3 regions of the Paenibacillus sp. A14 genome follow, and region 3 is predicted to be linked to each of the others. Evidence: predicted binding sites of a transcription regulator. Region 3 holds the regulator's gene; each other region holds the start of a gene.
What was found. The regulator Rex, encoded in region 3, represses fermentation and respiration genes when NADH is low (regulators of the CRP and FNR family bind a similar motif). The targets are predictions, from matches to a motif close to TTGTGAAATATTTCACAA.

Region 1: the regulator Rex is predicted to act here: its motif matches at 959-976, upstream of V4U88_RS05625 (cytochrome ubiquinol oxidase subunit I).
Region 2: the regulator Rex is predicted to act here: its motif matches at 978-995, upstream of V4U88_RS05595 (DUF1641 domain-containing protein).

Annotation. Positions count from the first base shown of each region.
Region 1 is NZ_JBAGJD010000002.1:261,575-263,844, reverse strand. It holds gene V4U88_RS05635 (hypothetical protein) at 1-229, shown strand, start outside; gene V4U88_RS05630 (nitrous oxide-stimulated promoter family protein) at 397-840, shown strand; gene V4U88_RS05625 (cytochrome ubiquinol oxidase subunit I) at 1,065-2,270, shown strand, end outside.
Region 2 is NZ_JBAGJD010000002.1:253,868-256,137, reverse strand. It holds gene V4U88_RS05600 (LysR family transcriptional regulator) at 1-844, shown strand, start outside; gene V4U88_RS05595 (DUF1641 domain-containing protein) at 1,078-1,524, shown strand; gene V4U88_RS05590 (NAD(P)/FAD-dependent oxidoreductase) at 1,585-2,270, shown strand, end outside.
Region 3 is NZ_JBAGJD010000001.1:407,472-409,741, forward strand. It holds gene V4U88_RS01955 (amidohydrolase) at 1-1,150, opposite strand, end outside; gene V4U88_RS01960 (redox-sensing transcriptional repressor Rex) at 1,128-1,790, opposite strand; gene dinG (ATP-dependent DNA helicase DinG) at 1,826-2,270, opposite strand, start outside.

The DNA.
Region 1 (2,270 bases), on a different contig from region 3:
ATGCTTCGCCTATCTGAGCAAGGCGCTGCCGTTCTCGGAAAGGTTCGAAACAGCGCAGCAGAGCGACGGCCTTCGTACGATTCCGCTCATGCTGCTGCTCGGCGGCCTGGCGCTCGTCCATTATGCGGCAACGCTGCTGAGCTATGGCATCTACCTCTACGCCGCCCTTCTATTGGCGGCCAATTGGCTGCTGTGGCAGCGGGGCTTCGCGATCAAGGAGCGCGGTTAGACGCCGGCATTCCGGAGCGCCGGGCTGGCGGGATTCCCGAGAGCGCCTGAGGGACCGCCGGGACATGCCTTGGCGAAGCCGGGCAAGTCTGGCCCAAAATGACCGTTATTTTGCGGGCCAAACTTATCATGACTGAAACTACCTACGATCGGAGGATGAGAACGATCATGAACCACATGAAAAATACGCAGCAAGCGTTGAGCCGGGAGCGGGAAGGACCGCGAATCCTCCGCGAAAAAAAGACGGTTCAGCACATGATCGCCATTTACTGCAGAAGCCGACACCGCTCGCGGGTACAAGAAGCGTATGAAGTGCAGGCGGCGGAAGGCGTGAGCGCGTCTGCGTCCCCGACATCGGCAAGTGATCCAGCGGTCCCTTCAACCCGGTTATGCCGGGAATGCGAGGACTTGCTGACTTACGCTCTCAAACGTTTGACGCACTGCCGCTTCGGCGAAAACAAAACGACTTGTGCCGCCTGTCCGGTTCACTGCTATGCGCCGGAGCCCCGGGAGGACATCAAGAAGGTGATGCGCTTTGCCGGCCCCCGGATGCTGTGGACCCACCCCGTGCTGACCGTCCGGCATTTACTGGATGGAAGGTCCCGCGTTTAGCGGGTCTTTTTTTTACCCTCTTTTACCCGGACACATATTTTTCACACATCGACATCAATGTAAAAAATACCGTCCCATCAAGGTTTTTTGCAATTTGTTCACCATTGTGACATCTGTCATGTGATTCTTGTCACAAAATTATTACTTTTATCCCGTGTATCCTCACAATTCCGTGATAGAATTCACATTAGTTAAGAATTATTAGAAAGTAGGGAAGAAAAATGTTGGATCCGTTAATGCTTGCACGACTTCAATTTGCGGCGACCACTATTTTTCACTTTTTCTTCGTGCCTCTGTCTATCGGGCTCGTTCTGCTCGTGGCGATTATGGAGACGATGTACGTCGTCAAAGGCAAAGAGGAATACAAGAAGATGGCAAAGTTTTGGGGGAAGCTGTTCCTGATTAACTTTGCCGTCGGCGTGGTCACGGGGATTATTCAGGAATTCCAGTTCGGTATGAACTGGTCGGACTATTCGCGGTTCGTAGGCGATGTGTTCGGAGCTCCTCTGGCGGTGGAAGCCCTGTTCGCGTTCTTCATGGAGTCTACCTTTATCGGTCTTTGGATTTTCGGCTGGGACCGCCTGTCGAAGAAGGTTCATTTGCTTAGTATCTGGCTGGTAGCCCTCGGGACGACGGTATCCGCGTTCTGGATTTTGGCCGCCAACTCTTTTATGCAAAGACCGGTCGGTTTTGAAATCAACAATGGCCGGGCCGAGATGAACGACTTCTTCGCCTTGATCACTAACGGCCAACTGTGGGTCGAGTTCCCTCATACGGTATTGGGGGCCTTCGCCACCGGCGCATTCATGATCACGGGGATCAGCGCTTATAAACTGCTGCGCAAGCAGGATGTTCAATTTTTCAAAAAATCGTTTACCATCGCCGTGATCGTCGGCTTGATCGCTTCCTTTGGCACGGCTATGTTCGGCCATCAGCAGGCGCAATACCTGGTGAAGACCCAGCCGATGAAGATGGCGGCGTCCGAAGGACTTTGGGGCAAGAGCGGGGATCCCGCGCCTTGGACCGTATACGCCCACATTGATCCGGGGAGCGGGAGCAATACGTTTGAAGTTAAAATTCCTTACCTGCTCAGCTTCCTGTCCTACAGTAAGTTCTCCGGTGAAGTGAAAGGGATGCACGAGCTGCAGGCGGAATACGAGCAGACCTATGGTCCCGGCGATTATATTCCTCCGGTAAGAACGACGTTCTGGAGCTTCCGGATTATGATCGCGGCCGGTTGCTTGATGATTCTTCTCGGTATGTACGGGGCATTTCTGGCTTGGCGGAAAAAGCTGGAACAGCCGAACAAATGGTTTTACCGCTTTATGCTGTGGGGTATCTCGCTTCCGTTTATCGCGAATACTTCGGGCTGGATCATGACGGAAATCGGGCGTCAGCCTTGGACGGTGTTCGGTCTGATGCAGACGAAA
Region 2 (2,270 bases), on a different contig from region 3:
GGCGTCGTATGCGCTTCATGTTTCGCAGTCGGCGGTGAGCAGGCAGATTTTCAAGCTGGAGGCCGAGCTGGGGGTGGACCTGTTCATTCATGAGGGACGCAAGGTGAAGTTGACCCCCATTGGCCGGTTATTTCTGGGGCACATGGAGCACTTGATGAAGGTGATTGAAAGTGCGCAGCAGGAAATCAGCGAATATTTGGACCCTGAAAGAGGAACGGTGCGGATCGGCTTTCCGAGCAGTATGGCGGCGCAAATGATTCCGAAGGCGGTTTCAAGCTTCCGGGAGCGGTATCCGGCGGTGCATTTTCAGCTGCAGCACGGTTCTTACCGGGAATTGGTGGATTGGGTGGCCAAAGGCGATCTGAATCTGGCGATTATGGGTCCCGTACCCCAGCAGGAAGCGCAAATTAAAGGGACGGTGTTGTTCAGGGAAAAATTTGTCGCGCTGCTCCCGGAGAATCATCCGCTGGCGGAAGAAGACTCCGTCAAGTTGAGCGAACTGAAGGAGGACTTGTTCGTGTTGTTTCCCGAAGGGTTCGTCCTGCGCGACATCGTTGTGAAAGCCTGCGACAATCTTGGATTTCAGCCGAAGGTAGCCTTTGAGGGAGACGATCTGGACGCGATCAAAGGACTCGTTTCCGCAGGACTTGGACTGACCGTTCTTCCGGAAATCGCCCTCAGCGAGCATATTGCCTCCAGTATCGTGATTCTACCTATTACGGAGCCGCAGGTCACCCGGGACGTAGGTGTTATCGTGCCAGCGACGCGGGAGCTGCCGCCCACGGAAAAGCTTTTTTATGATTTTTTACAAGAGATCGCGACCGGGTTTGGGTATCAAAATTGAGCAGCACCGCATACTCCTCTTAAAATCGGACAAACTATGATAAAAATCTCAGATTATAGTCATTAAGTTAAAACTTAATGACTATTTTTGTTGAAAGTATGTTACAATCTATATCGGGTTGTTTACTGATTAAATGTTCAATTTTTCACTAACTCTAGCGAGTTTGGTGGGGGAATTGGGACCCTATTAACCCAAAATTCAAGCACTGTGGCTTAATGTAAAGGAGAATTGGTATGTCGGAAGCGAACACGGAAACAAAATCTGTACAAGAAACGACGGTCACGTCCAGCGACCAGGCTCAACGCGATATCGTTGATCAACTGCTCAAGCCTGAGGTTCAGGAATCCTTGACAGTCCTGGTTCAACAGCTGCCGAAATTAACCGAGCTGGTGAATATTCTGACGAAGTCTTACGATTTTGCCAAAACCGTTGCGACGGATGAAACTTTAAAGAGCGATACGGTGGGTGCGATTTCTGAAATTGCCGGTCCAGTTGTAGGCACGGTTAAAAATATTGCAGCCACCGTCATTGAGGCCAAAGACCGCGCTGATGCAAGTCAGGAAGTCATCGGTCTGTTTGGGCTGCTCAAAATGCTCAAGGATCCGGAAGCGCAAAAGCTGTTCCGTTTCGTGAACGCTTATCTTCAAGTCGCGGGTGAGAAGAGCAGACAACAAAAATAGACGCGCTATCTTTAAGGTTTTACCATCTTAATTTGTCAGAACGGAGGACGGAGAATTACTATGTCTAAACATATTGTCATCCTGGGCGCCGGTTACGGCGGCGTACTGAGCGCTTTGAATATTCGGAAATACATGACCAAAGAACAAGCACGGGTTACGGTTGTCAACCAATATCCGACACATCAAATTATTACCGAGCTGCATCGTCTGGCTGCGGGAAGCATCGCGGAACGCGCGGTGGCGCTGCCTCTCGAGAAACTGTTCAAGGGCAAAGACATCGATCTTCGCATCACCAAGGTCGACAGCTTCTCGGTCGACAACAAGCAAGTCAAATTGCACGACGGTACGGTTTTGACTTATGATGCATTGGTTGTAGGGCTTGGCAGCATCACGGCTTACTTCGGGATTCCGGGGCTGGAGCAGTACAGCATGGTGCTGAAATCGGCCGACGACGCCAACCGCATTCATCGCCATATCGAAGAGAAGCTGGCTGAATACGCGAAATCGAAGAATCCGGCGGACGCTACGATTCTGATCGGCGGCGGCGGTTTGACCGGGGTCGAGCTGGTGGGCGAAATCGCCGACAAGCTGCCTGAGCTGAGCAAGAAATACGGCATTAAACAAGAAGAAGTTCAGTTGATGCTGGTCGAAGCCGGTCCTAAAATTTTGCCGGTACTGCCGGACAACCTGATTGAGCGAGCAACGAATAGTTTGGAGAAGCGCGGCGTCAAATTCCTGACCGGGTT
Region 3 (2,270 bases):
GGGAAATATAGTCCGTGCGGGGCAGAAAATGCGCCTGTTCCGTATTCAGGGCGATAAAATCCGCCTTCATACCGGCGGCGAGCCGGCCCGTATCCTCAAGGAACAGCGCCTTCGCCCCGTATTCCGTACCCATGCGAAGCGCCTCTCCCGCCGGGACCGCCGTCGGGTCTCCCGACACGCCTTTATGAATCAGCGCCGCCAGGCGAATCTCCTCAAACATGTCGAGGTTATTGTTGCTGGCGGGTCCATCCGTTCCCAGCGATACGGTAACGCCCGCCCTGAGCAACTCGGGCACGCGGGCTACGCCGCTGGCCAGCTTCAGGTTGCTCCCCGGGTTGTGGGATACCGTTACCCGGTGCTCCGCCAAAACGCCGATCTCCTCGTCCGTCAGATGGACGGCGTGGGCCAGCAGCGTCGGCCGATTGAACATCCCGAGATTCAGCAGGTGCTGAACCGGGCGGACGCCGTAATCGGCTACATTTTGCTCCACCTCGGCTCTCGTCTCCGACATGTGCGTGTGCATCGGCAAATCCAGCTCATGTGCCGCCTGTACAATTTTCTCAATGTAATCCGGAGGGCAAGTATATGGAGAGTGCGGCGAAATCATGGTGGTGATTCGTCCGTCCGCCTTGCCGTGCCAATCGCGCGCAAAGCTCACCGCTTCGTTCAGCTTGCTTTGCTGCACCTCAGGAGGACAGAGCCCGATTACGCCGCGAGTCAATACGGCGCGGATTCCCGATTGATCCACGACGGAAGCTACCTGTTCCATATGGTCGTACATATCCAAAAAGGTGGTCGTTCCGCCCTTTAGCATCTCCAGCACGGACAAGGCCGTTCCCCAATATACATCCTCGCCGGTAAACTTCGCTTCCATCGGCCACATTTTCTCCTGCAGCCACTCCTGAAGCACCATGTCGTCTCCATAGCCGCGCAAGAGCGACATCGCCGCATGACCATGCGTATTGATCAACCCGGGGAGAAACAACAGCCCCTTGCCGTCAAACGTTTCGGCCCCTTCCACGCCTTGCGGGCGCTCCGTTCCGACGTATGTGATCCGGTCTCCTTCGACCAGCATATAGCCCCGGATGATCGGGGTTTTCTGATCCGGCACCGCGAAGGTACCGTCTTTAATCAGCCATTTTCGCGTCATGTTCCGTATGTTCCTTTCCGCCATCCAGATAATAAGCCAAACTCATCAAATCGGTTGTGAAATCCGCCGCATGCACGCGCACTTCCGAAGGCACCTTAAGGATGGTTGGCGCAAAATTCAAAATCGCTCCGATTCCCGCAGCCACCAATTGATCGGCAACCCGCTGCGCTTCCACATCGGGTACGGTGATGATCCCGATGCGGATGTTGCTGCTCCGCACCGTATCCACCAGCTCCTCGATCGGCTGAATCGTAATATGGTTGATCTGCGTCCCGATTTTGTGGGGGGATGCGTCAAAGACCGCTACAATTTTCATATTATCTTTCACATACGCGTTATAATTGGACAACGCGTGGCCAAGATTACCGGCCCCGATCAAAGCTACATTAATTTGCTGATCCAGGTTCAGAATTTGGCGAATTTTCTCGATCAGATACGTTACGTCGTAGCCGATTCCCTTGCGCCCGAAATCTCCGAAGTAAGCCAGGTCTTTACGGATTTGCGCCGGATTCAAATCCAGCTTCTGCCCAAGTTCCTGCGAAGAGACCGTAGGCACCTCCCGGCGGCTGAGTTCATTGAGAAAGCGCAGGTACACCGGCAGGCGGCGAACCACTGCATCCGAAATTTTTTCCGATTTCATCAAATTTCCCCCTACTTACACGATTTGAGGAACACTTACGATTCCCCGGCGTTTAACCATTCCGAAATTCGAGGCACCATCTGCTCCAACGGCATATGCTCCATTTTCGGTCCGGGCAAAGAATACAAGAAGTATTTACCGTAATAGGATTCCAAGATCCGAGTATCATAAACCACCACGATCCCGCGGTCCTGCGAGGACCGGACCAGTCTGCCGAAACCCTGTTTAAAGCGGATAACGGCTTGGGGAACGGACAGTTTCATGAACGGGTTCTTCTTCTCTTGCTGCAGCCTCTCGCTTTTCGCCTCCACCAGCGGATGGTTCGGAGGCTGGAACGGCAGGCGAACGATTGCCAGGCTCGTCAAGGCCTCGCCGGGAATGTCAACGCCTTCCCAGAAACTGCTCGTGCCAAGCAGAACTGAGGCTTGCTGTCCTTGAAACCGGCGGGTCAGCTTCGTTCGGCTTCCGCTGTCCATCCCC